3 regions of the Kocuria sp. KKT182 genome follow, and region 2 is predicted to be linked to each of the others. Evidence: riboswitches for the same ligand, from Rfam matches in the RefSeq annotation. Region 2 holds a riboswitch; each other region holds the start of a gene.
What was found. A riboswitch is a leader RNA that binds a small molecule or an ion and turns the genes downstream of it on or off. The one in region 2 is predicted to bind thiamine pyrophosphate.
Positions count from the first base shown of each region.

Region 1: linked by a shared signal. The riboswitch ahead of thiM (hydroxyethylthiazole kinase) and the one ahead of ACZ2G1_RS07795 (ECF transporter S component) in region 2 are both predicted to bind thiamine pyrophosphate.
Region 3: linked by a shared signal. The riboswitch ahead of ACZ2G1_RS13195 (FAD-dependent oxidoreductase) and the one ahead of ACZ2G1_RS07795 (ECF transporter S component) in region 2 are both predicted to bind thiamine pyrophosphate.

Region 1 is NZ_CM145757.1:937,039-948,020, forward strand. Features, by position in the region: gene ACZ2G1_RS04260 (hypothetical protein) at 1-266, opposite strand, end outside; gene nadD (nicotinate-nucleotide adenylyltransferase) at 266-988, opposite strand; gene ACZ2G1_RS04270 (hypothetical protein) at 1,008-1,256, opposite strand; gene ACZ2G1_RS04275 (glutamate-5-semialdehyde dehydrogenase) at 1,379-2,737, opposite strand; gene proB (glutamate 5-kinase) at 2,734-3,987, opposite strand; gene obgE (GTPase ObgE) at 4,131-5,690, opposite strand; gene rpmA (50S ribosomal protein L27) at 5,833-6,090, opposite strand; gene rplU (50S ribosomal protein L21) at 6,151-6,462, opposite strand; gene ACZ2G1_RS04300 (bifunctional hydroxymethylpyrimidine kinase/phosphomethylpyrimidine kinase) at 6,683-8,218, opposite strand; gene thiE (thiamine phosphate synthase) at 8,215-8,898, opposite strand; gene thiM (hydroxyethylthiazole kinase) at 8,895-9,719, opposite strand; TPP riboswitch at 9,762-9,855, opposite strand; gene ACZ2G1_RS04315 (nuclear transport factor 2 family protein) at 9,905-10,639, opposite strand; gene ACZ2G1_RS04320 (Rne/Rng family ribonuclease) at 10,833-10,982, opposite strand, start outside.
Region 2 is NZ_CM145757.1:1,689,684-1,700,665, reverse strand. Features, by position in the region: gene ACZ2G1_RS07830 (Na+/H+ antiporter subunit A) at 1-274, shown strand, start outside; gene ACZ2G1_RS07825 (Na(+)/H(+) antiporter subunit C) at 271-765, shown strand; gene ACZ2G1_RS07820 (Na+/H+ antiporter subunit D) at 762-2,402, shown strand; gene ACZ2G1_RS07815 (Na+/H+ antiporter subunit E) at 2,399-3,106, shown strand; gene ACZ2G1_RS07810 (MrpF/PhaF family protein) at 3,106-3,375, shown strand; gene mnhG (monovalent cation/H(+) antiporter subunit G) at 3,381-3,839, shown strand; gene ACZ2G1_RS07800 (DUF4235 domain-containing protein) at 3,900-4,178, shown strand; TPP riboswitch at 4,316-4,435, shown strand; gene ACZ2G1_RS07795 (ECF transporter S component) at 4,526-5,146, shown strand; gene ACZ2G1_RS07790 (ABC transporter ATP-binding protein) at 5,143-6,975, shown strand; gene ACZ2G1_RS07785 (energy-coupling factor transporter transmembrane component T family protein) at 6,972-7,769, shown strand; gene ACZ2G1_RS07780 (aminotransferase class IV) at 7,778-8,659, opposite strand; gene ACZ2G1_RS07775 (uridine kinase family protein) at 8,689-9,282, opposite strand; gene ACZ2G1_RS07770 (low molecular weight protein-tyrosine-phosphatase) at 9,279-9,806, opposite strand; gene ACZ2G1_RS07765 (BCCT family transporter) at 9,891-10,982, opposite strand, start outside.
Region 3 is NZ_CM145757.1:2,804,346-2,812,956, forward strand. Features, by position in the region: gene ACZ2G1_RS13165 (MDR family MFS transporter) at 1-1,507, opposite strand, end outside; gene ACZ2G1_RS13170 (TetR family transcriptional regulator) at 1,504-2,130, opposite strand; gene ACZ2G1_RS13175 (DUF3140 domain-containing protein) at 2,215-2,544, opposite strand; gene ACZ2G1_RS13180 (VOC family protein) at 2,719-3,627, opposite strand; gene ACZ2G1_RS13185 (hypothetical protein) at 3,727-4,776, opposite strand; gene thiE (thiamine phosphate synthase) at 4,875-5,594, opposite strand; TPP riboswitch at 5,610-5,713, shown strand; gene ACZ2G1_RS13195 (FAD-dependent oxidoreductase) at 5,709-7,055, shown strand; gene thiS (sulfur carrier protein ThiS) at 7,052-7,291, shown strand; gene ACZ2G1_RS13205 (thiazole synthase) at 7,356-8,177, shown strand; gene moeB (molybdopterin-synthase adenylyltransferase MoeB) at 8,174-8,611, shown strand, end outside.

The sequences.
Region 1 (10,982 bases), 750 kb from region 2:
TGGGCGGCGAGCTCCGCGAACCGGCGCTGCTTCTCGAGCAGCTCGGGGTCCGCCGGGCCGGCGCCGGCCTCCTCGAGCTCGCGGGCGCGCTCGGCCAGCTCGCGCTGCAAACGGGCCAGCCGCCGCGGCCCGAGAGGCTTGACGGGGCGGACCGGCACGCCGTCCCCCCCGAGGTCGATGATGGGCGCCGGTCCGGAGGGCGGCGGCGCCGGGGCGCGGTCGGGGTCCGGTGCGGCGCCGTCCCGCACGTCGTCCTCGCCGGCCATCAGGGTGCCTTAGCCGAGACGCCGCGGGCGCCGACGTGGTCCGTCGTCGTCCCGTCCTCGGGTCCGAGGTAGAGGCCGTACTTGTTGATGTACTGCACCACGCCGTCGGGCACGAGGTACCAGACGGGCTTGTGCTCGGCCACGCGGGCGCGGCAGTCCGTGGAGGAGATCGCCATCGCGGGCACCTCGAGCAGGTTCACGCCGCTGGAGCCCACGGGCGCGGCCAGGTCGTGGCCCGGCCGGGTGACGCCGACGAAGTGCGCGAGCTGCCAGAGCTCCTCGGCGCCCTTCCACGTCAGGATCTCCGCCATGACGTCCGCGCCCGTGATGAAGAACAGGTCCGCCTCCGGGCGCTGCCGCTTCAGGTCCCGCAGGGTGTCGACCGTGAACGTGGGGCCGTCGCGCTCGATGTCCACCCGGCTCACCGTGAACCGCGGGTTGGAGGCCGTGGCGATCACCGTCATGAGGTAGCGGTGCTCCGCGGGGCTCACCGCCCCTGCGGCCTTCTGCCAGGGGTGCCCGGTCGGGACGAACACGACCTCGTCGAGGTCGAACTCCCCCGCCACCTCGGACGCGGCCACGAGGTGGCCGTGGTGGATGGGGTCGAACGTCCCGCCCATGACGCCGAGCCGGGTGCGGCCCGGCATCCGGGGCGGGACGGCCGTGCCCGTCAGGGGCAGGTCCCGGGTCCGGGCGGCGGTGTCCTGCGGAGCGGTCGTCACGACGGTGGGGTTCGCCGGCTCAGCCGTGGCGCTTGGCCGCGTACTCGTCGAGCATGGCTCGCTCGTCCGCGGGCAGGTCGGCGGGGTCCTGGTGCTGGCCGACCTCCGGGCTGAGGCCCCGGTTCGCGAAGGAGAGCGTCACCACCATGAGGCCGATCAGCACGACGAACACGGAGGCGCCCCAGACCCACGGGGGAACTCCGGCCTCGGCGGCGGCGTGCCCGCCCTCGGCTGCTGCGAGGACGGTGGTGACGGTCTGCTGGAACATGGGGATCCCTTCTGTCGCCGACGTGGCGGCGGGTGGTCGGTGGACGGCCCTGCCGCCTCGGCCGGCTGGCCCGGACGGCTCTCATCGTACTGAATCCGCGGCGGGCCCGCCGCGTCCGGGGCTCAGGCGCGGACGTGCCCGTCGCCCTGGACGATCCACTTCGTGGTGGTCAGCTCCTCCAGGCCCATGGGTCCGCGCGCGTGCATCTTCTGGGTGGAGATGCCGATCTCGGCGCCGAGGCCCAGCTGGCCCCCGTCGGTGAACCGGGTGGAGGCGTTGACCATGACCGCGGCGGCGTCGATTTCGGCGACGAACCGCTCGGCGGAGGCGAGGTCGTTGGTCACGATCGCCTCGGTGTGCCGGGTGGACCACCGGTCGATGTGCTGGAGCGCCTCGCCCAGGGAGTCCACCACCTTCACGGCCAGGTCCATGGACAGGTACTCGGTGCCCCAGTCCTCGTCGGTGGCGCGCAGGTGGTGGCTGCCGGCCGGCAGCAGGGCCTCGGCCCGCTCGTCCACGTGCAGCGTGACGCCGGCCCGGTCGAGGGCCGCGAGCACCGCGGCCCCGTGCTCGAAGCCGCGGTGCAGCAGGAGGGTCTCCGTGGTGTTGCACGTGCTCGTGCGGTGGGTCTTGGAGTTGACGACCACGTCCACGGCCATCTTCTTCGACGCCGAGTGGTCGACGAAGAGGTGGACGTTGCCCTCGCCGGTCTCGATGACGGGGACCTTGGCGTTCTGGACGACGGACTGGATCAGACCGTGCCCGCCGCGCGGGATGAGGACGTCGACTTTACCGCGGGCCGCCATGAGCGCGTTCGCGCCCTCGCGGCCGTACTCGTCGACGCTCTGGACGCAGTCCACGGGCAGCTTCACGTCGGCCAGGGAGTCCCGGATGATGCCCACGAGGGCCCGGTTGGACTCCTCCGCGGCCGAGCCGCCGCGCAGCAGCACCGCATTGCCGGACTTCAGGGCGATCCCGGCGATGTCCACGGTCACGTTGGGGCGGGCCTCGTAGATGGCGCCGACCACGCCCATCGGCACGCGCACCTGGCGCATCCGCAGGCCGTTGGGCAGGGTGCTGCCGCGGACGAACCCGCCCACGGGGTCGGGCAGCGCGGCGAGCTCGCGCAGGCTCTCGGCCAGGCCGGTGATCCGCTCGGCGTCCAGCTTGAGCCGGTCCAGGAGGGCGGTGGAGGTCCCGTTCACGCGGCCGCGCTCGAGGTCCTTGGCGTTCGCGGCGAGCACCACGTCCTGCTTGCGCTCGATGCGGTCGGCGATGGCGAGCAGCGCCCGGTCCTTCCAGGCCCGGGTGGCGCGGCCCAGGACGCGGGCGGAGTCCCGGGCGTCGTCGGCCATCGCGGCGACGCCGGCGACGGGGTCCTCCCCGAAGGTGGCGATGACGCCGGTGTCGGTCACGACCGCCTTGCCGGTCGTGCGGGTGGCTTCGTCGGTGGTCACGGAATCGTGTGCGGCGGAAGTCATTTCTTCAGTTTAGTCCGTGCGCCGCGGGCGCGCAGGACCACGAGGTTGTCCACGTGCACGAGCTCCCGGCTGTAGTCGTCCCCGAGCTCCTCCGCCAGCACGGAGGTGGACTTGCCGAGCATCGGCGGGATCTCGTCCGAGGAGTAGTTGCTGAGCCCGTGGGCGATCTCCTTGCCCTCCTCGTCCCGCAGCGAGACGGGCTCCCCCGCCTCGAAGGTCCCGGACACGCCGGTGACCCCGGCAGCCAGCAGCGAGTTGCGGTCGCGGATCGCCTCGACGGCGCCCGGGTCCAGGGTCAGGGAGCCCTTGATGTCCGCGAGGTGGGCCAGCCACAGCAGCCGGACGTTGCGCCGCCCGCCGGAGGTCGCGAACCAGGTGCCGACGTCCTCGCCGTCCAGGGCGCGGGTGATGTTCTGGGCCGAGGTGACGAGCGCGGGGATGCCCGAGGCCGCGGCGATCCGGGCCGCCTGGACCTTGGTGACCATGCCGCCGGAGCCGACGCCGGCGCGGCCGACCGACCCGATCTGCACGCCCTCGAGGTCCTTGATGGGGTCGTTCACCACCGGGATCCGCTCCCCGCCCTTGCGGGGGTCCATGGTGTAGAGGGCGTCGACGTCGGAGAGCAGCAGCAGGACGTCGGCCTTGATCAGGTGGGCGATCAGGGCGGCGATCCGGTCGTTGTCGCCGAACTTGATCTCCTGGCTGGACACGGCGTCGTTCTCGTTGACGATGGGCAGCACCCCGAAGTCCAGGAGCCGTTCGATCTGGCGGTGGGTGTTCTTGTAGTGGCTGCGCCGCATCAGGTCCTCGGCGGTGACCAGCACCTGGCCCACCGTGACGCCGTAGCGGGCGAAGGACTCGATGTAGCGGCCCATGAGCAGGCCCTGGCCCACGGCCGCGGCCGCCTGCTTGCCGGCCAGGTTCTTCGGCCGCCGGGACAGCCCCAGGGGCGCCAGACCGGCCGTGATGGCGCCCGAGGACACGAACACGAGCTCGATGCCGCGGGCCTTCGTCTCGCCGAGGGCGTCCACGATCATCCGCACGGCCTGCTCGTCGATCGAGCTCTCGATGGACGTCAGCGAGGACGAGCCGACCTTGACCACCACGCGGTGGGCGCGCGGGATGTCCTCGCGGCGCTCGATGGGGCTGCGCCGGTTCTTGCCGCGGTTCTCGCTGCTGAGCTGGACCGCGGACTTCTCCGCGACCTCCTCGAGCTGCTCGACGTCGATCTCGTTCGTCTGCTCGTTCATCCTGGGCGTCTCCCTCGTCCGGTGGGCGTCGTCGGTGTGTCGGTCAGTCGGTGTGTCGGGTCGGTCGGTGTGTCGGGTCGGTCGTCGGGTGGTGGCCTGGGGGCTCCCGGCACGTGCGGCCGCGGTCCGCCCCGCGGGCGGGCTCAGTCGTCGGTGCCGGCCGGGGCCTCGCCGCGCCGGGCGTCGACCGACTCGGTCCACACCCCGGCGGAGCGCTCGGCCTCGAGCTCGGCGCGGGCGGCGGCCTTGGCGTCCTTGCGGTCCTGGTACTGCTGGCGCTTCTGCTCGCGGGTGGGACGGTCGATGTCCGCGAAGCGCAGGTCGGTGCCGCGGGGCCCGGCCAGCAGCTCGGCGCCGCCGACCATCGTGGGCTCCCAGTCGAAGACCACGCCGTCGTCCTCGGGACCGATGAGCACGGCGTCGCCGGGCCGGGCGCCCTGCTTGAACAGCTCCGTCTCAACACCGAGCTTCGCGAGCCGGTCGGCGAGGTAGCCGACGGCCTCCTCGTTGTTGAAGTCGGTCTGCAGGATCCACCGGTCGGGCTTGTCGCCGCGCACGTGCCACAGCGGCTCGAGGTTGCGCTCCTCCCGGGTGATGGTGAACTCCGGCCCGCGCACCCCCTTGGGGCGCAGCACGACCCGCGGGGCCTCCGTCGGGGCGGGGCGGGCCGCACGGGCCTCCTGCACGACCTCGCCCATGGCGAAGGTCAGCGCCCGCAGCCCCTCGTGGGAGGCGGTGGAGATCTCGAACACGCGGTAGCCGCGGGACTCGAGCTCGGGTCGCACGAACTCGGCGAGCTCCCGGGCCTCGAGGACGTCGATCTTGTTCAGCACCACGAGCCGGGGCCGGTCGTTGAGCGGCACCGCCTGGCCGCCGTCGAGGTCGCCGTCGACGGCGTAGCCGGCGAGCTCCGCCTCGATCGTCTCGAGGTCGGAGACCGGGTCCCGCCCGGGCTCGAGGGTCGCGCAGTCGAGGACGTGCACGAGCGCGGCGCAGCGCTCGACGTGGCGGAGGAACTCCAGCCCCAGGCCCTTGCCCTCGGAGGCGCCGGGGATCAGGCCCGGGACGTCCGCCACGGTGTAGCGCACGTCCCCGGCCTCCACCACGCCGAGGTTCGGGACGAGCGTGGTGAACGGGTAGTCGGCGATCTTGGGGCGGGCGGCGCTGATCGCGGCGATCAGGCTGGACTTGCCGGCGGAGGGGTAGCCGACCAGGGCGATGTCGGCGATGGACTTCAGCTCCAGGACCACGTCCCGGGCCGAGCCCGGCGTGCCGAGGAGCGCGAAGCCGGGGGCCTTGCGCTTGACCGAGGCCAGCGCGGCGTTACCCAGCCCGCCCTGCCCGCCGGGGGCGGCCACGAACTCGGAGCCCTGGCCCACGAGGTCGGCCAGGACGTTGCCGTCCTGGTCCTTGACCACGGTGCCGTCGGGGACGGACAGGACGAGGTCCTCGCCCTTGTGCCCGTGGCGGAGGTCGCCCTTGCCGGGTCCGCCGTTGGGGGCGGACTGGTGCGGGGCGTGGTGGTAGTTCAGCAGCGTGGTGGTCTGGCCGTCCACGCGCAGCACCACGCTGCCGCCGTCCCCCCCGTTGCCGCCGTCCGGACCGCCGAGCGGCTTGAACTTCTCGCGGCGGATGGACACGCAGCCGTGCCCGCCGGAGCCGCCGGAGACGTGCAGGACGACGCGGTCGACGAAACTGGCCACGGGGAACTCCTCTGGTTCAAGAACGGACGGGCCACGTTAAGACTGTAGAGGGCGGGCGCTGGACGCACCCACCCTCTACAGACCAAACATGGGTGGTGCGGGTCGTGACCCGCACCGGGGCCGGCAGCGCCGGCCCTGTGGACTACTCTGCGGCAGCCTGGATGTTGACGACCTTGCGGCCCCGGCGGGTGCCGAACTCGACCTGACCGGCGGCCAGGGCGAACAGGGTGTCGTCGCCACCGCGGCCGACGTTGAGGCCGGGGTGGAAGTGCGTGCCGCGCTGCCGGACGAGGATCTCGCCGGCGTTGACGGTCTGGCCGCCGAAGCGCTTCACGCCGAGGTACTGCGCGTTGGAGTCGCGACCGTTGCGAGTGGAGCTCGCGCCCTTCTTGTGTGCCATGAGGTGTGCCTACCTTCGGGTCTTTACTGGCTGGTGGAGTCTGGACGGGGACCGGGCCGGTCAGGCGTCGATGCCGGTCACCTTCACGGTGGTCAGCTCGGCACGGAAGCCCTGGCGCTTCTTGTAGCCGGTCTTGTTCTTGAACTTCTGGATGGAGATCTTGGGACCGCGGAGGTTCTCGACGATCTCGGCCGTGACCTTGACGCTCGCCAGGGTCTGGGCATCCGAGGTGATCTTGTCCCCGTCGACCAGCAGCAGGGCAGGGAGCTCGATGGTGCTGCCTGCTCCGCCGGCGACGCGGTCAAGGGTAACGAGGTCTCCGACGGAAACCTTTTCCTGGCGGCCGCCAGCGCGGACAATCGCGTACACCACTTGGGAACTCACTTCTCTCGACGTCATGTGTAAACAGTGTGGGTCGAGCGCATACCTGTCAGGACCAACGACGTTGAGACGAGCTGACGGTGACCGGCCCGTGGGACTAGGCCGAGGTCAGCGCAGGTTCGCCGCAATTCAGGAACTGCACCCGCATGTGCCGCCAGGTGGGGTGTCGAGTTTTTACACGCGCGCACCGGCAGGGCACCGAAGATCAAGACTACTCGATCCGGTCAGCGCCCGCCAACCGGCGCTCCGCCACCGGCGCGGCGAAGAAGTCCCGCTCGAGCGCGCAGGCCTCCAGGAACACCTCCCGCATCCTCGCCCGGACGTCCGCAGGGGCCGCGCGGGCGGCGTCGTCGAGCAGCCGGCGGGCCGTGCGGGTGGCCTCCTGGAATCCCTCGTCCGCGTACGTGGCCAGCCAGTCCGCGTAGGGGTGCCCGTCGGTCCCGTCGGCCGCGGCGAGCTCGTTCAGGTGGCGGCCCACGTCCGCGTAGACCCAGTAGCACGGCAGCACGGCGGCCAGGCCCACCGGGTAGGGCTCGGCGGCGGTGGCCGCGAGCAGGAACGTGGTGTAGCGCCGCGTCACCTCGCCGAGGCCGTCCCGGGCACTGCCGGCCCGGGCTCCGCCGTCCCCGGCGTGCCGCAGCCGGGCCCGGTGCAGCTGCGCCTCGGTCTCGGTGCAGGACACGGCGCCGGCGGCGAAGAACAGCCGCTGCTCCTCGTCGGGCGCCCTGGCGGCCAGCAGGGCCAGCGCCCGGCTGTAGCCGTCGAGGTACTGCAGGTCCTGGTCGAGGTAGGCGAGGAAGCGGTCCGGCTCGAGCCGGCCGTCGCCGAGGAGGCGGACGAACTCGAGCTCCTCGATCTCCCGCCGCACGGCCGCGGAGGCCTCCCACAGCTCGTCGGTGAACCGCTTCGGCGCCGTGCCCCAGCTCTCGAGGGCGTCCTGGACGTGGTGGAAGTGGTGGACGGGCCCGCTGCCGTGGCCGACCTCGAGGTCCCCGGCGGCCTCGAGGGCCCCGCGCAGCCAGTTCCGGGCGATCCGCAGGCTCCGGGGCCAGTCCCCGTGCCTGGCCTGGAGGGTGGCCAGGGCCGAGGAGAGGGAGCAGCCGGTGCCGTGGGAGTTCTCGGTGGGCACGCGGGCGCCGTCGAAGGCCACGAGGGGCTCGGGGGCGTCCGGGCCCACGAGCGCGTCGGGCGTCCGGTCCCCCGTGAGGTGCCCGCCCTTGACGAGCACCAGGGTGCCGTGGGCGCGGGCCACGCGGTGGCCCTGCGCGAGGGCCTCGTCCCACGACGACGCCGTGTCCTCCCCGGCGAGCACGGCGAGCTCCTGCAGGTTCGGGGTGATCAGGTCGGCGAGGCCGAGCATCGCGCGCAGGGCGTCCTCGGCCTCGCGCTCCAGCAGGCGGCCCCCGGAGGTCGCGACCATGACGGGGTCCAGGACCACGACCGGCGGCCGGTGGGTCCCGAGCCACCGGGTGACGGCCTCGATGACCGGCACGGACCCGAGCATCCCGATCTTGACGGCGTCGATCTCGACGTCCTCGGCGACCGCGTCCAGCTGTGCCGAGAGGAACTCGACCGGCGGGACGTGGATGTCGCGCACGCCCACGGTGTTCTGGACGACGACGGCGGTGACGGCGCTCATCCCGTAGCCGCCCATCGCGGCGATCGACTTGAGGTCCGCGTGCTGGCCGGCGCCGCCCGTGGGGTCGGTGCCGGCGATGGCCAGGACGCGGGGCACGCGGGCGGTCACGGGGCCACCTCCCCGGCGGGCACGGCGGTGAAGGCCCGCAGGTAGCGAGCGGCCGCGGCGGCGGGGTCCGGGTCGGCGCAGATCCCGGAGACCACGGCCAGCCCCGCGGCGCCGGCGGCGCGCAGGCCGGGGGCGTCCTCGACCCGCACCCCGCCGATGGCCAGGCAGGGCAGGGCCGTGCGGGCCGCGGCGCGGGCGAAGCCCTCGACGCCCAGCGGCTCGGGGTGGTCGGGCTTGGTGCGGGTCGCCCGCACCGCCCCGACGCCCAGGTAGTCGACCGTCCCGGCCGGCAGCGCGGCGGCAGCATCGAGCTCCTCCGCCGTGGCGGCGCTGAGGCCGAGCACGGCGTGCGGGCCGCAGATCTCCCGGGCGAGCGCCACGGGCAGGTCCGACTGGCCCACATGCACGCCGGCCACGGGGGCGCCGGCCGCGCGGGCGGCGAGGTACACGTCGGCGCGGTCGTCCACGAGCACGGGCACCTCCCGGCCCACGCGCTCGGCCACGGCCGTCAGCAGGGCGACGAGCTCGCGGACCGGGGCGTCCTTCTCCCGCACCTGGACCATGGTGGCTCCGCCGCGCACGGCGGCGGCCACGACGTCCGGGACCGCCCGGGGAGCGCTCAGGGCGGTGTCCGTCACCAGGTGCAGGGACAGGGCCGCGGGGTCGAGGCTCGGGCTCACCGGGCGACCTCCTCGCGCACGAGCTCCGCCCGGGCGGCGATCCCCTCCGGGGTGACGGCGTGCAGCCGGTCCAGCAGCGCCACGGCGAAGGAGCCGGGCCCGGCGGAGTCGGCGGCCGCGTCCTCGGCCGCGAGGGTGTACACCGTGGTGGCGGCCACCGCCGCGGCGGCCGGGTCCGTGCGCACGGCGGTGAACGCCGCCATGAGGGCACCCAGGGCGCACCCGCCGCCGGTGATGCGGGTCAGCAGGGGCGTGCCGTGCGGCACCCGGACCACCGTGCCGTCCGGGGAGCGCACGAGGTCCACGGGCCCGGACACGGCCACCGCCGAGCCGGCCCGCTCGGCGAGCGCGGCGGCGGCGTCCCGGGCCGCGTCGACGCCGTGGGTCGCGTCCGTGCCGCGGCCGCCGGCGCCGCCGGCGAGGGCGATGACCTCGGAGGCGTTGCCGCGCACGATCGCCGGCTCGAACCCGAGCAGGTCGCGGGCCAGCGCCGTGCGCACGGGCAGGGCACCCACCGCCACCGGGTCCAGGACCCAGGCCCGGCCCGCGCGGCGCCGGGCCCCGACGGCCTCGTAGGCGGCGCCGCGCTGCTCGGCGGTGGGCGTGCCGGTGTTGACGAGGAGGCCGTCGGCGAGCTCCGCGAAGACCCCGCCCTCGCCCTGGATGTCGGTCATCGCCGGGGACGCGCCCACGGCGAGCAGCACGTTGGCGGTGAAGTTGGTGACCACGGCGTTGGTGATGCACTGCACCAGCGGCGCCGCGGCGCGCAGGTCCGCCAGGGCCGCGGCGGCGTCCTCGGCGAGCGCGGGGTCCGGCGGCACCGGCCTCCCGGGTCCTGGTGTGCGGTCGGACGGGGGTACGGCATCGCGCATCTGCGACATCCCTTCGCTAGTACTGGCTAGATCAGGTTCGACGGGTGTGTTCTCAGCCGCTCGTGCGGCACCCCGTGTCTGGTGTCCTGCCAGTCTAGTCGTCGTGCGGGAGCCGGCACGGACCCCGCACGGGATCAGAACATGCCGTTGGCGTGGGCCATCCGCTCGGGCACCGGCTGCGCGACGCCCCAGTGCTCCACGATCCGGCCGTCGTCGAGGCGCCAGAGGTCGTAGCAGACCACAGTTCCGGTGGGTCCCCCGTCGCTGTTCCCTCCGGGCACGGCCTCCGCGACGGTCAGCACGAAGTTCCCCTCGCCGACCACGCGGCGCAGCCGCTGGTACGCGGGCTGCGGGCCGTCCGGCGTGCCGCCGGTGTGCTCGGTGCAGCCCCGGGGGCTCATGTGGTCCTGGACGGCGTGGCGGTCGCCCCCGACGAGGGCGGCCTCGACCCACTCGGCGGCGATGCGCTTGTTGTCCTGCGTCCGCTCGTGGTCCGTGACCGCGACGGGACCGTCGAGCTGGGGGCGGGCGCCGTCGGGGCCCGTGCGCAGGGGCTCGAGGACGTCCCAGTGCTCGGCGATCCGTCCGTCCTCCCCCCGGAAGACGTCGAAGCCGACCAGCGGCTCCGGACCGAGCCCTTCGTACACCGAGTGGACGGCCACCGTCCCGTGGTCGTCGAGCATCCGGACCATGTCCACGCGGAAGTCGTCGGGCATGCTCTGCACGAACTGCCTGAGACCCTCGCGCCCGTCCGGCGCGAGCGGCGAGTGCTGGACGAAGTCCTCCGTGTAGTGACGGTCCACGGCCGACGGATCCCGGTGGACGAACAGTTCCGTGCCGGTGGTGCGGATGATGTCTGCACTGGTCATGGCGATGCTCCCTGGAACGGGCGGCCGCTCTCCCGGCGGACGGGCCGGCGGCCCCGGGTGTGCTGTGGTGCGCACCACGGTACGCCGCCGTGCGGAGGGCGGGCAGGCCGGGACGGTCCGTGACGGTCCGCGACGACGGAGGACCCCGACCGTGCCGGTCGGGGTCCTCCGTGGTGCTGCTCGGCGGGGCGGGTCAGCCCCGGTCGGCGGGCCGGCCGCTGGTGAGGTCCTCGGCCTTGACGCCGACGCCGACGACGGTCGGCGCCCGGCGGGAAGGCTCCTCCGGGGCGCGCTGGGCGACGGTCTTCGCCTCGTGCCGGGCGCCCTCCGCGGCGGCCGCCCG
Region 2 (10,982 bases):
GACCGCCCTGATCTTCGACATCGCGGTCTATCTCATCGTGGTGGGGCTCATCCTGGACATCCTGCGCTCGCTCGGCGGCCGGATCGACCAGCGGATCGAGGAGGACGCGGTCCGCCGGCGGCGGCGCACCCCTGGACGCGGCACGCGCATCCGCGTCACGCGGCAGCGGAAGGTGTCCGCCGGCGCCCCCGCGGGAGCGACCGCGGCGGCCTCCGCGACATCGCCGACCGCGATCGCCCGGATCCGCACCGACGGAGGGAACGAGCACCGATGACCGTGAACCTGACCCTGCTGGTCGTGATGGGCGTGCTCTACGCCGTGGGCGTGTACCTGCTGCTCGAGCGCTCGCTCACCCGCGTGCTGCTCGGGCTGATGCTGCTGACCAACGGCACGAACCTGCTGATCCTGCACGCCGGCGGGGCCGCCGGGTCCGCGCCCCTGTACGAGGGGTCGATCGCCGCGGAGGACTACAGCGACCCGCTGCCCCAGGCCCTCATCCTCACCGCCATCGTGATCTCCCTCGCCGTCACCGCGTTCCTGCTGGGCATGATCTACCGGTCCTGGGTCCTCGGGCGCCGGGACGAGATCCAGGACGACGTCGAGGACCGGCGCGTGGCGCGGCAGTCCTCCTACGACATGGAGGACGACGCCGACGTCCCCGCCGACACCACGGAGTTCGACGACGCCCCACGGCCCCAGGACCCCGGTGAGTCCCTGGAGACCCCGGGTGTGCGCGGCGTCGACGAGTGGGGAGGGAGGCGGTGACCGTCGACTTCGCCCAGCTGGCCCCCCTGGCCGTCATCATCCCGTTCCTCGGGGCGGCCCTGAGCCTCCTGCTCCTGCGGCGCAACGCCCTCCAGCGGACCGTGGCCATCGGCTCGCTCGTGCTCACCCTCGCGGTCGAGGCGCTCATCCTCGGGACCACGTGGAACCTCGGCCCGCAGGCCGTCCACCTCGGCGGCTGGGAGGCGCCCTGGGGCATCGTCATGGTCGTGGACCAGCTCTCGTCCCTGATGCTCGTGGTCTCCACGGTCGTCTCCCTCGCCGTGCTCGTCTACGCGAGCGGGCAGGGCGTGGCCGACGGCGACGAGGAGGGGCCGATCTCGATCTTCCACCCCTCCTTCCTGATCCTCGTGGCGGGGGTCTCCAACGCCTTCCTCGCCGGGGACCTGTTCAACCTCTACGTGGGGTTCGAGATCCTGCTGACCGCGTCCTACGTGCTCATGACGATGGGCGGGACCGTGCAGCGGATCCGCACCGGCGTGACCTACGTGGTGGTCTCGGTGATCTCCTCCGTGCTGTTCCTGATCACCATCGCGATGATCTACGCGGCCACGGGCACCATCAACATGGCCGATCTCTCGGTCAAGCTCGAGGGCCTGCCGGTGGGGACGCAGATGCAGCTGCACCTGATGCTGCTCATCGCGTTCGGCATCAAGGCCGCGGTCTTCCCGCTGTCCTTCTGGCTCCCGGACTCCTACCCGACCGCCTCCGCGCCCGTGACCGCCGTGTTCGCCGGCCTGCTGACCAAGGTGGGCGTGTACTCGATCATCCGCACCGAGACCGTGCTCTTCCCCGGGGAGCGGCTCGACGACCTCCTGATGTGGGTCGCGCTGCTCACCATGGTGGTCGGCATCCTGGGCGCGCTCGCGCAGATCGACATCAAGCGCATGCTGTCCTTCACCCTGATCAGCCACATCGGGTACATGATCTTCGGGGTGGCCGTGGGCACCCAGGAGGCGCTCTCCGCCACGGTCTACTACGTGGCCCACCACATCGTGATCCAGACGAGCCTGTTCCTCGTGGCCGGGCTGATCGAGCGCCGCGGGGGGTCCACCAACGTGGACCGGCTGGCCGGGATGGCCAAGATCTCGCCGCTGCTCGCGCTGCTCTACCTCGTGCCCGCGCTCAATCTCGGCGGGATCCCGCCGTTCTCCGGCTTCCTGGGCAAGACCGGTCTGCTGCAGGCCGGCGTGGACCAGGGCGACGGGCTGGCCTACGCCCTCGTCGCCGGCTCCGTGGCGGTGTCCCTCCTGACCCTGCTCGCCATGATCCGGGTGTGGAACCGCGTGTTCCTGCGCGCCCCGGAGGACGCGGAGTACCCGGACCCCATCCTGCTGGCCCCGGTGCCCGCCGGCTCCCGGTTCCTGCTGACCTCGGGTGCCGTCGACGACCAGGCGGGCCGCTTCGCGGGCAAGGGCGACGTGCGCCTGATGTCCCCCTCGATGCTGGGCGGGGCCTCGGCCCTCGTCGCCGCGGGGGTGGCCCTGACCGTGTTCGCCGGGCCGCTGTTCCAGCTCGCGGACAACGCCGCGGAGAACCTCGTCCGCCCCGAGCGCTACGTCGAGGCCGTGCTGGACCCCGCGTCCGCGCCGCGGCCCGTCGTGGAGGAGGCCCCGTGACCCGCCCCAAGAATTCCCTGCTCGTCGAGCTGCCGCTGCTGGTGTGGCTCGTGGTGGTGTGGGGCGCCCTCTGGGGCGACTTCGGCCCCGGCAACCTGCTGGTCGGACTGGTCCTGGCCCTGCTCGTCACCTGGGTGCTCTACCTGCCGCCCGTCCAGCTGTCCGGCCGGTTCAACCCGTTCCAGTTCGCCCTCTTCGCCGTGACGTTCGTGTGGCAGGTCGCCAAGGCGAGCTTCGAGGTGATGCTCATTGCGATCCTCGTGGGCCCGCGCGCGCGCAACGCCGTGGTCGGCGTCCAGCTGCGCACGCGCTCCGACCTGCTCCTGACGGCCACCGGCCACACCATGACCCTGATCCCGGGCTCGCTCGTGGTGGAGGTGGACCGGGCCTCCGGCACGCTGTACTTCCACGCGCTCAACGTCCGCAGCGCTCAGGAGGCCGAGGACTTCCGCCGGTCCGCCCTCCGGGTGGAGGCGGCCTGGATCCGGATCATGGGCACCCCGGAGGAGCTCGCCGCCCTGCGGGCCGAGCGGGGCGGCGGACGGGCCTCCGGCACGGACCGGCCGGACAGCGCCGCGCTCAGCTCGCCGATCACCGCGAGCCTGCAGATCGTGGGCCGCCGCCGGGACGAGGTGCCCACCGGGTCCCCGGCGGACGCCCCGGGATCCACCCCCACCGACACCCACGAGGAGGACCACCCGTGATGCAGATCGCTGTGGCCGTCGCGGCCGTGCTGCTCAGCGCGGCCGCCGCGGGCACCCTCTACCGCCTCGCCAAGGGCCCCTCCCTGCTGGACCGTGTGGTGGCCACGGACGTGCTGCTGGCCATCGTCGCGGCCGCCCTCGCCGTGGACATGGCCTACCACGGCCACCTCAACAACCTGATCCTCATGGTGATCGTCTCGCTGGTCGGGTTCATCGGCTCCGTGACGGTGGCGCGCTTCGCCACCCAGACCGCCGAGCACGGGCGGTGAGCGCCGTGCTGGACACTGTCCTGGACGCCGCCGCGGCCGTGTGCCTCGTGGTCGGCGCGCTCATGTCCCTCGCCGCAGGGATCGGCCTGGTCCGCTTCCCGGACCTCCTGACGCGCATGCACGCCGGCACCAAGCCCCAGGTCTTCGGGCTGCTCCTCATGCTCACGGCAGTCGCCCTCGAGAACCGCGAACCCGTCATGATCCCGCTCATCGCCCTCGGCTGGATCTTCCAGCTGCTCACCGTGCCCGTCTCGGCGCACATGGTGGGACGCTCGACGTACCGCACCAAGCACCTGAACCGGACCACGCTGACCCAGGACGACCTGCAGAAGGTCCTCAACCGCGCCGCGGAGGGCGGGGCGGAGGGCTCCGCGGAGGGCGTCGCCGCGGGACCGCCGGTGCCGAGCCCGGACGGCCGGCGGGCGGACGGACAGCAGACTGACGGATCGCCGGGGACGCGTTAGGCTGGGCAGGATCGACAGGGCGCACCCGCGTCCTCCTCGGACGACAAGGAGCAGCACTCCATGAACACCAAGGTCCTCGAACTCGTGGGCACCGGCCTCTCGCTCGGCGGCGTGGCGCTCTCGCACAAGGTGCTCGGCGCGGCGTGGACGCGCATCACCGGCGACCCGCCCCCCGCCAAGAACCCGGACCCGGACGAGGCCTGGACGGGCATCATCATCTGGTCGCTCGTCACCGGTCTCGTGGGCACCGTCATCAAGGTCGGCATCTCCCGCCAGATCGCGAAGATGGAGAACAGGCCGCGGACGAACCCCAAGGCCTCGAGCCAGGCCGAGGTCTGAGGCCCGGCGAGCACCTCGCGCAGGGGCCCGTCCGGCCGGACACCGCACCGGTGTCCGGCCGGACGGGCCCCTGCGTCGTTCACCGGCCGTGCGCCGGCAGTGCACGGGGCGGGCGGGGGAGGGGTAGACTCGGTGCCACTGAACGACAGGGGAGCGCCCCGCCGGTGAGACCGGCGCGGCGCTGAGAGTGCGGATCGCCGCAGACCCTCGAACCTGCTCCGGTTAGCACCGGCGAAGGGAGTCGAGCATCTCAGGGGTGCTTCCCCGGGAACGCGCCACCGGCGCGGCCCGCGGAACCCCGTCCCCTCCTGGCACCGACGGCTCGCTGAGCCCAGGAGGAACCCACCGTGAACACCACCACCCACCGCCCCGCCCGCCGCCCCGGCACGTCCCGCGCGTCGTCCTGGCGCGTCGTCGACATCGTCGTGGCCGCCGTCCTCGCCGCCGTGTGCGCGGTCGTCTTCTGGGCGTGGTCGAACCTGCTCTACCCCGTGGTCGGCACGGCCGCGGTCGCCTACCCGCCCGCCGTAGGGCTGATCGCCGGCGGCTGGCTCGTGGCCGGCGTGCTCGGCGGGCTGATCATCCGCAAGCCCGGCGCCGCGCTGTTCTGCGAGCTGCTCGCCGCCGTGATCGAGAGCTTCCTGGGCACCCACTTCGGTCTGCTGGTCGTGCTCTCCGGTCTCGTCCAGGGCATCGGCGCGGAACTGGCCTTCGCCGCCTTCCGGTACCGCCGGTTCGACGCCCTCGCGGCGGCCGTGGCGGGCGCCGTGAGCGGGATCTTCCTCGGCGTCCACGAGAACATCGTCTACAACTACGAGTGGGCGCTGAGCCACCAGGTGGTCTACGTGGTCCTGGCGGCCGTCTCCGGGGCGGTGCTCGCGGGCCTGCTGATGCAGGCCGTGGTGCGGGCCCTCGCGGCCACCGGCGTGCTGCAGGGTCTCGCGTCGGGGCGGGCCGTGCGGCGATGACGGCTTTCACGACCCCGGGCCCCGTGGTGCCCGCCGGCCGCGGGGCCCGGGTCGAGGCCCGCGGCTTCGGCTGGCACCACCCCGGGCGGGACGCGGCGGCGCTGCGCGGCCTCGACCTCGTGGTGGAGCCGGGGGAGCGCGTGCTCCTGCTGGGACCCAGCGGGGCGGGCAAGTCCACCCTCCTGCACGCCCTGGCGGGAGTCCTCCACGACGACGACGGGCAGTCCGCCTCCGGCGAGCTGCTGCTCGACGGCATGCCGCCGGAGCAGGCGCGCGGCCGGGCCGGGCTCGTGCAGCAGGACCCCGAGTCCCAGATGGTGCTGTCCCGGATCGGGGACGACACCGCCTTCGGCCTCGAGAACCTCGCGGTGCCCCGGGAGCAGATCTGGCCGCGGGTGCGCGCGGCGCTCGACGACGTGGGGCTGGACCTCCCCCTCGACCACTCCACCGCGGCCCTGTCCGGCGGGCAGAAGCAGCGCCTGGCGCTCGCGGGCGCCGTGGCCATGAGCCCGGGGGTGCTGCTGCTCGACGAGCCGACCGCCAACCTGGACCCCGCCGGCGTGCGGCGGGTCCGCGACGCGGTGGTGTCCTGCCTCGACCGCAGCGGCGCAACGCTCGTGGTCGTGGAGCACCGTGTCGCCGTGTGGGCCGAGGTCGTGGACCGCGTCGTCGTGCTCGGCCGGGACGGGAGCATCACCCACGACGGCGCGCCGGGCCGGGTGCTCGGCACCGCGGCCGACGAGCTCAGCGGCGCGGGGGTGTGGGTGCCCGGCCGAGTGCCTGCCACGCGTGCGCCCGCTCGCCCCGCCGCGGGGCCCGGTGCCGGTTCCGCCGGGGGTCCCGCCGGCACCCGGGCCGCCGGCTCCGGGGCGGACGGCGCGCCGCTGCTGAGCGCCACCGGTCTGGGCGTCTCGCGCAGCCAGCCGTCGGCGCGGCAGCTGCGCGCCCGGCGGCGGGCCCGGCGGCGCGGCCGCCCGCTGGACGACGCCGCCGCGGGCCGGGACCTCCCCACGGCGGTGGCCGACGTGGAGCTGACCCTGCGCCGCGGCCGCGCGCTCGCGCTGACCGGGCCGAACGGCGCCGGCAAGTCCACGCTCGCGCTGACGCTGGCGGGTCTGCTCGCCCCCGTGCGCGGCACCGTGCGGGCCCACCCGGTCCTCGACCGCGGCGCGGGCCCCGACCCGCTCGAGTGGAGGGGCCGGGAGCTCGTGGCCCGCGTGGGGACGGTCTTCCAGGAGCCCGAGCACCAGTTCCTGCGCGCCACCGTGCGGGCCGAGCTCGAGCTCGGCCCCCGGCTGGCCGGCACGCCGGTGGCCGAGCGGGAGCGCCGCACGGACGAACTGCTCCGCCGGCTGCGGCTCTCGCACCTGGCCGACGCCAACCCGTTCACCCTCTCCGGGGGCGAGAAGCGGCGGCTGTCCGTGGCCACGGTGCTCGCCACGGACCCGGACGTGCTGGTGCTCGACGAGCCGACGTTCGGTCAGGACGCCCTGACGTGGGCGGAGCTCGTGGACCTGCTCGTGGAGCTCGTCGACGCCGGCACGGCGGTCCTCGCCGTGACCCACGACGAGGACTTCGTGCGGGCGCTCGGCGCCGAGGTGCTGGCGCTGGGCACCCCGAGCGAGCGGGGCCGCGCCGCTCGCACGGCACCGGCGGCGGGAGGGGCGCCGGCCGTTCCTGTCGTGCGGTCCGCGTCCGCGGCGGGGAAGACCGCGGCTGCTCCTGCCGTGCGGTCCGCGGCCGCGGCAGGGAGTGCCCCGGCCGCTCCGGCGGCGCCGGGGGCCGGCGCGGTGCGGGTCGTCCCCGTCCGGCGGGAGCCCGTCCGGTGAGCGCCGCCGCGATCGCGCCGTCGGCCCGGACCTCGCTGCTGGGGCGCACGAACGCGGTGGTCAAGCTGGCCGGGGCGCTGCTGCTGACCGTGGTGCTGCTGCTCAGCGCGGACCCCGTGACGTCGGGGACCGTGCTGCTGGGCGAGGTGCTGCTGCTGGCGCTGGCCGGTCAGCGCCCGCTCGCGCTGCTGCGCCGGGCGTGGCCGGTGGTCGTGGCGGCACTCGTGAGCGGGTGGGGCACGGCCCTGCTCGCCGAGGACTCCGGGCCGGTGCTGCTCGACCTGGGGGTCACCGGGATCTCGTCCGGCTCGGTGGCCGCAGGGGCGGCGATCGCCCTGCGCGGGCTGGCGCTGGCGCTGCCCGGGCTGATGCTGGTACTCACCACGGATCCCACGGACCTCGCCGACGGCCTCGCCCAGACGCTGCGCCTGCCGGCCCGCTTCGTGCTCGCGTCCCTGGCCGCGCTGCGGCTGGTGGGGGTGATGGTCTCCGAGTGGGCCACCCTGGCGATGGCGCGGCGGGCGCGCGGGGCGGGGTCCGGGCACGGTCCGGTGGGCGCGCTGCGGGAGTTCGGCGGCCAGGCCTTCACGCTGCTGGTGCAGTCCCTGCGACGGGCCACCCGGCTGTCGGTCACCATGGAGGCCCGCGGCTTCGGTGCAGGTCCGCGCACGTGGGCCCGCGTCCCGGGGTACTCCTGGCGGGACGCGGCGGTCCTCACGGGCTGCGCTGCGGCCGCCGCGGCGGGCCCGGCGGTGTCCGTCCTGCTCGGGACGCACCGGTTCATCTGGGCCTGAGCGAAGGATCAGGCCTGCTGGACCCAGCTCGTGACGAGCTTCGTCAGGTCCGGGTCCACCGGCAGCGGCTGGTGGTCGAGCCGGCGCACCGGCACCGCGAGCCGGACGCTGGAGACCAGCCACACGGCGTCGGCCTCCATGAGGTCCGCCGGGTACAGGGGCCCGTAGCCGAGCTCCCAGCCGTCCCGGCGGGCGGCGGCGAAGATCTTGGCCTGCGTGGTGCCCGGCAGGATCCCGTGCGAGGGCTCCGGCGTCAGCAGGGTGCGGCGGCCGACGCGCACCCGGGCGCAGACCACGGAGGACGTCGCGCCCTCCAGGACCCTGCGCCCCTCCGTGGTGAAGACCGCCTCGTCCGCGCCGAGGGAGCGGGCGTGGCGCAGGGCGGCCATGTTGATCGCGTAGGAGAGCGTCTTGGCCCCCGGGAGCAGCCACGGGTACCCGGCGTCCTGGGCGGGGTCGTGGCCGCGCGGCAGCAGCACCGCGGTCACGCCGTCCCGGCGCTGCCGGAACGTCGTCTCCGGCACGGGGCTCACCACGATCCAGGACCACGGGCCGTCCGCCGGGGTGCCGCGGCTGATCACCACCTTGACGGCGTGCTCGGCCCCCAGACCGCCGTCCCCGCCGGGGGCGGCGTGGGCGAGCGCCAGCTCCACCGCCCCGCGCACGTCCCGCGCCGACGGCACGGGCAGCTGCGCCAGCCGCGCGGAGGCCGACAGCCGCTGGTGGTGGGCCTCGAACTTCTGCACGAGCCCGTCGACGGCGCGCATGGTCTCGAAGACGCCGTCCCCCCGGGTGAGCCCCTGGTCGTCGATCCGCACGAGCGGAACGGACGGATCGGCGAGGACGCCCTCCGGGTGGGCGGCGTCGAGGACGACGACGGTGCTGGTCACGGATCCTCCTGTCGGTGCGGCCGCGGGGCTCAGCAGACCGGGCCGGGGTGCAGGATGTCCACCTGTTCCCAGACGTGGTCCTCCGCCAGGTAGGCGTCCTCCTGGGCGGCCCAGCGGTCCCAGTGCTCGGCGTAGTAGGAGCCGTCACGGCTCAGCGCGCGGTCGTAGCGCAGGGCGGTGGGCAGCTCGACCCACACGGAGACGTCCAGCAGCTCCCGGGCCTCGGCGCTGCACGCGCCGACGCCCTCCAGGATCACGACCTCCGCCACACGGGTCAGCCGCGGGGTCCCCGGGGAGCCGGTGACCCAGTCCCAGGCGCTCCACTCGGCGTCCCGGCCCTGGTCGAGGGGTGTGAGGACCTCGTCCACGTAGGTGCGGCGGCCGGGGCCGAGCCCGTCCCAGCCCGGGTAGAGGTCCTCGAGGTGGAAGAGCGTCACGTCCCGCACCGGGCGCAGCACCGCGCCGAGCTGCTCGGCGAGGCTGGTCTTGCCGGCCCCCGAACGCCCGTCGATGCCGATGAGGTAGGGGTGGCGGGTGGGGGAGGGGAGCAGCCGCGCCAGGTTGGTGCCGGCGGGGTGGGCCGCGGCGAGCGCCGGATCCAGCTCGAGCTCGATGTCGATCACGCGCGCCCGGCGTCCTGCGCGGATCCCCGGTCGGCGCCGAGCTCCCGGGCGACGGCGCGGACCACGCCCGGCACGGCGGCGTCGATCATGCCCCAGGTGGACTCGAAGTCCTCGGGGCCCCCGTACCAGGGGTCGTAGATCCCCAGGTCGCCGTGCTCGAGGCCCTCGACGGCGGGGTCGAACTCCCGCAGCAGCCGCACCTTGGCGGCGGCGGACCGGTCCGGTGCGAGCGCCCGCAGGCGCTGCCAGTGCACCACGTCCAGGGCGAGCACGAGGTCCCGGTCGCCGAAGCGGACGGGGTCGAAGACCTGGGCCGCGTGCGCGGAGGCGTCGAGTCCCTCGCGGCGCAGGAGGTCGCCGGCGCGGGGGTCCACGGGGTTGCCGAGCTCCTCGTCGCTGACGCCGGCCGAGTCGATCCGCACGCGCCCGGCCAGTCCTGCGGCCTCGAAGGCGCGGCGCAGGGCTAACTCCGCCATGGGCGAGCGGCAGATGTTGCCGGTGCACACGGCCACGATCGAATACATAGCGCGCAGTCTAAGCCGTCCGGTCCCGGCACGAGAAGTGCGGCCGCCGCCCGAGGGGGCGACGGCCGCACGGCGCGGGTCCGGTCAGGACCGGCGGACGGTCGGGTCGAGCGGTCGCTGCTCGTCCGGGTCCAGTCGTTCCTGACCGGCGTCCGGGCGCTCCGGCTCCTGGTCGGCCTGCTGGCCGGAGCTCGAACCGGTCTCCGCGGCGAGGTCGATCTCCTCGCCGTTCTCGTCGACCCGCCGGTACCAGTCGGTGACGGCCGGGTCGTGGGAGTCGAAGGTCTCGCCGGCGGCACGGGCGCCGGGGGCGTGCTCCACCTGCAGGGCGAAGTCGTCGCCGTGCTCCTCGATGCCGTGGATCACGGCCTTGCGCACCGCCGTGAGGGCGAACGCGTGGCGGATCGTGGCGGGGTCGCTGCGCAGGTCCTTGTAGAAGGCGACCATGAGGAAGGCGACGATCACCGCGAACGGCAGGGCCGAGACGGTCACGAGGTTCTGCATCCCGGTCAGGGCGTCGTCGCCGCCCACGAGCATCATGACCGAGGCGATGCCGCCGAGGCACAGGCCCCAGAACACGACGATCGGCCGGTTCGGCTCGGGCTGGCCCCGCTGGGACAGCGTGCCCATGACGATGGACGCGGAGTCCGCGCTGGTCACGAAGAAGATGCCGATGACGACCATGGCGAGCACCGACGTGATCGCGCCGAAGGGCAGGGCGTCGAGCATGCCGAACAGCGCGGCCTCCTGGCCGCCCGCGGCGGCCAGGTCGGTCCCGGTGCGCTGCAGGTACATGGACGTGCCGCCGATGACCACGAACCAGAGCACGCACATCGAGGAGGGGACCACGAGCACCACGGTCACGAACTGGCGCAGCGTGCGGCCGCGGGAGATCTTGGCGATGAACATCCCGACGAACGGGGACCAGGACAGCCACCAGGCCCAGTAGAAGACGGTCCAGCCGCCGGCGAAGGCGGTGGCGTCCTCGCCCCAGCCGCCGGTCTGCCCGGTCATCCAGAGGTACTCCTGCAGGTAGGTGCTGAACACGGCGGGGACCAGGTCCAGGATCAGGACGGTGGGCCCGGCCACGAACACGAACAGGGCGAGCAGGAAGGCCAGCAGCAGGTTCGTGTTGGAGAGGTAGCGGATGCCGCGGGCCACGCCGGAGACCGCGGA
Region 3 (8,611 bases), 1.1 Mb from region 2:
CCAGCGGCTCCTCGGCGACGAAGCACAGCACGGCGGCCGCCAGCAGGCCCAGGGGCATGATCCACAGGTAGATGGGCGTCAGGGCGTCGTTGTAGGAGGTCACGATCGGGTCCTGCAGCGCCTGCGGCAGGGACGCGACCACGGCGGGGGTGAGCGAGTTGGCACCCCCGGCGCCGCCCTCGAGCGCGGCCGCCGGGACGCGCTCGGCCATCAGCTCGGCCAGCCGGCTCGCGAAGACGCTGCCGACCACTCCCGAGCCGAGGGTGGCGCCGATCTGGCGGAAGAAGTTGTTCGCCGCGGTGGCCGTGCCGACCTGGCGCAGGGGGAAGGTGTTCTGCACGATCAGCACGAGCACCTGCATGGACAGGCCGAGACCCAGGCCGAGGACTGCGATGTAGAGGCAGACGTGCCACACCCCCTGCTCGGAGGTCAGGGTGGCGAGCAGCCCCATGGCCGCGGCCACGATCACGCTGCCGGCCACCGGCAGCCACTTGTAGCGCCCGGTCCGGCTCACGGCCTGACCGGCGAGCACCGAGGTCACGAGCATCGTGCCCATCATCGGCACCATCAGCAGCCCGGACCGGGTGGCGTCGACGCCGAAGACCATCTGCAGGTAGGTGGGCAGGTAGCCGAGGGCCCCGAACATCGCCACGCCGGTGAGCAGCCCGGCGAGGGTGGTGAGGACGAAGTTGCGCTCGCGGAACAGGTGCATCGGGATGATGGGCTCGGCGGTGCGCCGCTCCACGGCCACGAACGCCGCGGCGGTCACGAGCGTCCCGGCGATCAGGCCGAGGAGCACGGGGTCGGTCCAGGCGTACTTGCCGCCGCCCCAGGTGGCGAACAGGACCAGGCAGGTCGTGGTCACGGCCAGCAGCACCATGCCGCCGATGTCCAGGCGCGGCCGGCCGCTGTGCCGGGGCAGCTTGAGGAACAGGACGGCCCCGGCCAGCGCGAGCAGCCCGAGCGGGATGTTGATCCAGAAGACCCAGCGCCAGCCGGGCCCCTCGGTGAAGAAGCCGCCGAGCAGCGGGCCGGCCACCGAGGACACCGCGAACACCCCGCCCATGACGCCCATGTACTTGCCGCGCTCCCGGGCCGGGACCACGTCGGCGATGGCGGCCTGGGAGAGGATGATCAGCCCGCCGCCGCCGAGACCCTGGATCGCGCGGGCCGCGATGAGGACCTCGATGGTGCCGGCGAGCGCGCCGACCACGGAGCCGGCCATGAACACCAGGATCGCGCCCAGGAGCAGGGGCTTGCGGCCCATCAGGTCCCCGAGCTTGCCGTACACGGGCATCATGATCGTCGAGGCCAGGATGTAGGCCGTGATCACCCACAGCATCTCGTCGACCCCGTTGAGCTCGCCCACGATCGTGGGCAGCGCTGTGCTGAGGACGGTCTGGTTCAGCGCGGCCAGCAGCATGGAGAGCATCAGGCCGACGAAGAGCAGCGCGAGGTGCCGGGAGCCGGAGCCCGGTGCGGCGCGGTGGGCGGGGGCGCGGGTCATGCGAGCTTCTCCTGGAGACGGTGGAGGAGGGTGAGCGCCGACTCGTGGTCCTCGGTCGGCAGGCCGTGCGCCGGGGAGTAGCCCTCGGCGGTGATGGCGAAGCGCAGCGGGACGCCGCCGAGCAGGACCAGCATCCGGGCGACCTCGTCCACGCGGTGCTCACCGATCCCGGCCGACCACGCGGGGTCCCGGGCCAGCAGCTCCGCGAGGGTGTGGCGCACCAGGGCCTCGGCCTCGAGCATCAGCTCGTGCCGGCGGCGGCCCAGGCTCGGGTGGTCCTGCAGCAGCCTGCGGCGCCGCTCGGCGTCCCGTCCCGCGTAGGCGCTGCGGGAGACGGCCAGCAGCAGGCGCGAGACCTGACCCAGCAGGTCGTGCTCGAGGGCGAAGCCATCCAGCAGCTCCGGGTCCAGCGAAGGGGCCCGCATGCCCAGGACCGCGTCCTCCTTGGCGGGGAAGTAGTTGAAGAAGGTCCGCGGGGAGACGCCGGCCGCCGCGGCCACGGCCTCCACCGTGGTGCCCTCGACCCCGTGCTGCACCGCGAGGGCGGCGGCCGCCTCGTGGATCGCGGACCAGGTCTCGGCCTTCTTGCGGGCGCGCAGGGTGGGAGGGAGGTCGGCATTCATGCCCAAATTTTTGCACTTCTGCAAGTTTTGCACAACTGCAATATCTGCCCGGCCCGCCCGGCGGCGCCGGGCGGGCCCTCCGGCTCAGTCCTTCAGCGGGTCGTGGCCCCAGTTCATCAGGGAGTAGCGCCACCGGGTCTCGCGCACGTCCCCGTCGGGGCGCTGGGCCAGGTGGCGGTGGACGTAGCCGACCACCTTGCGCATGTGCTCGTGGTCGGCCTCGGTGCGCTCGCCCTTCGGCTTCTGCAGGATCTCCACGATCCGCCGCCCGGAGCGGTGGCCCACCGACTCCCCGCCGTCGCCCTGGCCCACCGAGGTGGACTCGTCGGTGTCCAGCCACGTCGACAGCTGCTTTGCGGTCATGTTGACGGCCTCGTCGAAGTCCTTGCCGGTGGTGTCGTCCTGCTCGCCCATGCCCTGCTCCTCGCTCTCGGACCGGGCGGCCGCCGTGTCGCCGCGCGCCCTCGGCGCCCGGGCACCCCGGGCACGAGGCCCAACCTACCGGCGGACCGGGGTGCCGGCGAGCAGTCGCCGGTGTCGAGCGCGGTGCCGCCGGCGGGCGGGTGCGGACGCCGCACCGGGCCGGGGCTACGCCGCGACGCCCACCTGGATCAGGGTGTTCCAGGGGTCCTCGAAGCGCAGCACGGCGCCGTCGTGCCGGGTGGGGATCCGGTGGTCCGCGAGCCGGGACGCCAGGGCCGCGACGTCGTCGGCGTCCGGCAGGTCGATGTTGACCTGGCCGAGCCCCAGCGACGCCGCACGCGGGCCGGCCCCGGCGCTCTGCCAGGTGTTGAGCGCGATGTGGTGGTGGTAGCCGCCGGCGGCGATGAACAGGGCGGAGCCGATGTCGCTCATCACCTCGAAGCCCAGGACGTCCACGTAGAACTGCCGGCCCAGCGGGATGTCACCCACCTGCAGGTGCACGTGTCCCAGGGTGGCCGGCGGCGCCGGGGGCCGCCCGCCCTGCTCGGCCAGGTGCTCCTGCAGGAACCCGTTCGGGTCCAGTGGGTTGGAGGCCAGCGTCAGCAGGCCGGTGGGCTCCCGCCGCCACGTCTCGCGGGGACGGTCCGTGTAGAGCTCCACCCCGTTGCCCTCGGGGTCGTCGAAGTAGAAGGCCTGGCTGTAGAGGTGGTCGGCGCTGCCGGTGAAGGAGCGGGGCGCCACGGTCGCCACGGACGCGAGCGCTGCGGCCAGGGCCGGCTCGTCGTCGAAGACCACTGCGGTGTGGAACAAACCGGCCTGCCCGCGGCGGGCCGGCGGGAGCTCCTTGACCTGGCGCAGCCGCACGACCGTCCGGCCGTCCCGGCCCAGGACCGCGGTGTCCCCGGCGTGGGCGAGCACGTCGAGGGTGACGGCGTCCGAGTAGTAGGCGACCATCGTGTCCAGGTCGGAGACCAGCAGCTCCACCGCGCCCATCCGGGTGTCCGCGGACAGCAGGTCCTCAGCGGGGCGCTTCGTCAGGCTCTGGGGAGCGGGGTTCTGGGGAAAGATCGGCATCGCGGGGTTCTCCGTCGGCAGGGGCGGCGCACTGGTTGATATGTCCCCAAGAATAGCCCCAGAAGCTTTCCTGTGCAAGTAAATGATGGTGCGGTGGGCTCAGAGGATGAAGATCAGAGCGGCGATCACCGCCAGGATGCCCAGGAAGACGAACCCCCACGCCTTGAGGTTGTCGGAGTCGTCCTCCACGGGTTCGGCCGGGCGCGGCGGCCACCCGCCGGGGCCGGGCCCGAACACCGGCCCGGAGGCGCCATGGGTGCTGGCGCCCGGTGCTCCGGGCTGCTGGTCCCCGGGGCCGTACCCGGGGGTGCCGTATCCCGGACCGCCCGGGCCGGGTGCCCCGGGTCCGGGGTACTGGCCCGGAAGCGGCCCTGGCGGCGGCGGGGCCGGGCTCGCGGGGCTCACCCCCCACTGGGGGTTCTCGGGCGAGCCCGCCGGAGGGGCGCCGGGCGGGGGCGTGGCCGGGCGGATGCCACCGTCGGCGGCCGGGCCGGCTGCGGAGGAGGACCCCGCGGTCGGACCCGGCGCCGGTGGAGCCGCCGGCGGCAGGGTCTCGCCCGAGAGCACGGGCCCGTCCTCGCGGTGGCCCCGCTCCGCCTCGTTCAGCAGGGTCACGAACTGCTCGAGCGGCTCGGACCCGTCGTGCTCCCGCGCCAGGAAGCGCTCGGCGCGGCGGCGCACCACCTTGTAGACGCGCCCGTCGTCGGGGATGCCCAGGTCCCGGGCGGCCCGCGCCACGGCCAGCGGGGGCTGCTCCGGCAGGGGGTTGGTGCCCCACTCCAGGAGCCCGGTCAGCAGCGGGCGCTCGAGCACGGCGGCCAGGGCCGCCCGGGCGCCCGGCACCCGGGTCAGCTCCAGCAGCCCGCTCGGCGGCGCGGACGGGCACCCCGGCACGTCGCTGGGCAGCCGGGCGGCGCGCTCCAGCCAGAAGGTGTCGCCGAAGAGGGTGGCGAGCAGCACGGCGGCGGCGAGCCGGTCGTCGCTCGGGGCGGCGTCCTCCGGGAGGCCCTGCTCCCAGTGCGTTCCGAGGGCGCGGCGGGCGGGCTCACCGGCCAGCCGGACGCGCAGCTGCGCGTCCTCCGGACCGCGGGCGGTCTCCGCGGGGCGCTCCACCGCGTGCCGCACCTGGGGGTCGAGCTCGGGGTCCATGGGCCACCTCTCCGTCGTCGTCCTGCGTCCATGCTCTCAGAACGTGCTGGACGGCGGCGGGGAGCCGACGGTGAGGCGGGCGGGGGACCGCCCCGGGCTCAGGCGGGGAGCAGACCGCGCAGCTGCCCGGCGGCGGTGCGGGGATCGGAGGCCTCGGTGACGGCGCGGACGACGACGACGCCGCGCGCCCCGGCCTCCAGCACCTGCGGGAGCCGCGGCTCGTCGATGCCGCCGATGGCGAACCACGGCACGGGCAGGACCTCCGGGTCCGCGTCCAGCCGGGCCTCCGTCAGCTCGGCGACCGCGCGGACGAACTCCAGCCCGGTGGCCGGGCGCCCCGGCTTGGTGGGCGTGGCCCAGACGGGCCCGGTGCAGAAGTAGTCGACGTCCGGGTCCTCGAGCGCCGCCGTGGCCTGTCCGAGGTCGTGGGTGGAGCGCCCGATCAGCACGTCGGGGCCCAGGAGCCGCCGGGCCTGGACAGGGCTGAGGTCGTGCTGGCCCACATGGAAGACGTCGGCGCCCACGAGCGCGGCGATGTCGGCGCGATCGTTGACCGCGAACAGGGCGTCGTACTCGGCGGCGACCCGGCCCAGCAGCTCCAGCGCGGCGATCTCCTCGTCCGCGTCGATGCTCTTGTCCCGCAGCTGGATGACGTCCGCGCCACCGGCACAGACCGCGTGCAGGAAGCCCTCGAGGTCGCCCCGGTCCCGGCGGGCGTCCGTGCACACGTACAGCCGGGCGGCGAGGAGGCGGGCCGTCCGGGTCTCTCGCAGGGAGGACTCGGCGGGGGCGGAGGCGTCACGGGTAGGCTGGGTCACACGCTGATGATAGGTCAGCGGTTCTGCGGGAGCCCCACCGGGGGCTGAGAGGGCGTCCAGCGCCGACCGCCACACCTGATGCGGGTCATGCCGCCGGAGGAAAGGACGTTCCCTGTGACTGCCGCGCACCCTGCCCCCACGACCGCGCCCCACCCGCTGGTCGACCGGCCCGAGCACGTCCGCGCCGACGTCGCCGTCGTCGGCGCCGGGGTGATCGGCCTGGCCACCGCCTGGGAGCTGCGCCGCCGCGGCCGCTCGGTGGTCGTGGTGGACCCCGAGCCGGGCTCCGGCGCCAGCCGCGCCGCGGCCGGGATGCTCGCCCCGGTGAGCGAGGTCCAGTACCAGCAGGAGCCCCTGTACCCCCTCATGACCGCCTCGGCCGCCGAGTACCCGGGGTTCGTGGCCGCCGTCGAGCAGGCCGCCGGCGGGACGGTGGGCCACCGGGCCACCGAGACCCTCGTCTGCGGCGTGGACGCCGCCGACCGGCAGGCCCTGGCGGATCTCCGCGCGCTGCAGGGGCGCCACGGCATGACGGTGGAGCCGCTGACCCTGCGCGCCGCCCGCACCCTCGAGCCGGCCCTGAGCCCGCGGCTGTCCGCGGCGTTCCGGATCCCCGACGACCACCAGGTGGACCCGCGCCGCCTCGTGGCCGGGCTGCTCGCGGCCCTCGTCGCCCCGGAACTCCCGGAGCCCGCCGGGCTCCCGGCCGCGCGCGACGGCGGACCGACCCGCCTCGTCCACGACCTCGCCACGGGGCTGCGCCGCAACGCCGAGGGCGCGGCGACCGGCGTCCGCCTGGCCGGCGGCGGGATGGTCTCCGCGACCTGGACGGTCCTCGCCCCCGGCGCCGGGCTCGGCGAGCTCGAAGGGCTGCCGGAGGACTGGCACCCGCCGCTGCGGCCGGTGCACGGGGACATCCTGCGCGCCCGCGTCCCCGCCGGGGCACCGGAGCTGCTCGGGCGCACCGTCCGCGGACTGGTGCACGGGGTGCCCGTCTACCTGGTGCCCCGCGCCGACGGGACCGTGGTGATCGGGGCGACCTCCCGCGAGGACGACCTGACCGGTCCCAGCGCCGGCGGCGTGTTCCGGCTGCTGCGCGACGCCCAGGCGCTCGTGCCCGGCGTCGCCGACCTCGAGCTGGTCGAGGTGCTGGCCCGAGCCCGGCCCGGCACCCCGGACGACATCCCCTACCTCGGCCGGGTCCGCGACCCGGACGGATCGCCGGTGCCGGGGCTCGTGGTCTCCACCGGCTACTTCCGCCACGGCGTCCTGCTCGCCCCGCTGGCCGCCCGGCTCGCCGCGCAGCTGGTGGCCGGCGGGACCGGAGCCGATCCGGCCGCCGACGCCGAGCACCTCGCCGCCACCGACCCGCACCGCTTCGACCGCCCCGTCGAGGCCCGTCGAGGGGATCCCGCGCCGGCCGCCGCCGGGCCCGGGCCCCGGAGCAGGAGCACCCGATGACCGCCATCACCCTCAACGGCCGCCCGCACCGCGTGGCGGCGGAGGCGACCGTCGTCGACCTCGTCGCCGAGACCGTCGGCCGCCCCCTGGGCCCCGACGGCGCCCCGCTGGACGGCGGGCGCCTCGGCGTGGCCGTGGCCGTGGACGCCGCGGTCGTGCCCCGCAGCCGCTGGCGGCGGACCCCCGTGGCGGAGGGCCAGTCCATCGAGATCATCACCGCCGTCCAGGGAGGCTGACGTGACCGCCCCGCACCCCGACCCGCTCGTGCTCGACGGCATCGAGCTGAGCTCCCGGCTGATCATGGGCACCGGCGGCCTGAGCTCGCTGCACACCCTGGAGCAGGCGCTGCTGGCCTCCGGCACCGAGCTGACCACCGTGGCCCTGCGCCGCTACGCCCCCGGCCAGGGCGACTCCCTCTTCGCGCTGCTGGAGCGCAATGACATCCGGATCCTGCCCAACACCGCCGGGTGCTACACCGCCCGGGACGCGCTGCTGACCGCCGAGCTCGGCCGGGAGGCCCTCGAGACCGACTGGGTCAAGCTCGAGGTCATCGCGGACGAGGACACGCTGCTGCCCGACGTCGTGGAGCTCCTCGACGCCACCGAGCAGCTCGTGGCCCGCGGCTTCAAGGTCTTCGCCTACACCTCCGACGACCCGGCCGTCGCACGCCGGCTCGAGGATCTGGGCGCGGCCGCGGTGATGCCCCTGGGCGCTCCCATCGGCACCGGGCTGGGCATCCTCAATCCGCACAACATCGAGCTCATCGCCTCCCGGGCGTCCGTGCCCGTGGTGCTCGACGCCGGGATCGGCACCGCCTCCGAGGCCGCCCTGGCCATGGAGCTGGGCTGCGACGCCGTGCTGCTGGCCAGCGCCGTCACCCGCGCCCAGGACCCGGTGGCGATGGCCACCGCGATGCGCCACGCCGTGCTCGCCGGCCGGCTCGCCGCCGGTGCCGGGCGCATCCCGGCCCGCCGCCACGCCCAGGCGTCCTCGTCGATGGCCGGGCGGATCGACACGGACGCCGCCGGTGCCGGGCGGGCCGACGGGTCGTCCGCCGGCTCCTCAGTCGGCCCGGCGGACGTGCCGCGCGGGGACTGGGCGCCCGTGGGGGAGCGGCCGTGAGCCCGCTGCCCCCGCTCGTGGAGCCCGGCCCCGAACTGACCCGCGAGGAGCTCGAGCGCTACGCCCGGCACCTGACCCTGCCCGGGATCGGGACCCTCGGCCAGCGGCGGCTGCGGAACGCCCGCGTGCTCGTCGTCGGCGCCGGGGGGCTCGGGTCCCCGGCCCTGCAGTACCTCGCCGCGGCGGGGGTCGGGACCCTCGGGATCGTCGACGACGACGTGGTGGCGGTCTCCAACCTGCAGCGCCAGGTGGTGCACACGACCGCCGACGTCGGCCGTCCCAAGGCCGTCTCCGCCGCCGAGGCCGTCACCGCGCTCAACCCGCTGGTGGAGGTCCGCACCCACCCCGTCCGGCTGGACGCGGACAACGCCGTGGACATCATCGGCGGGTACGACCTGGTCCTGGACGGCGCCGACAACTTCGCGACCCGCTAC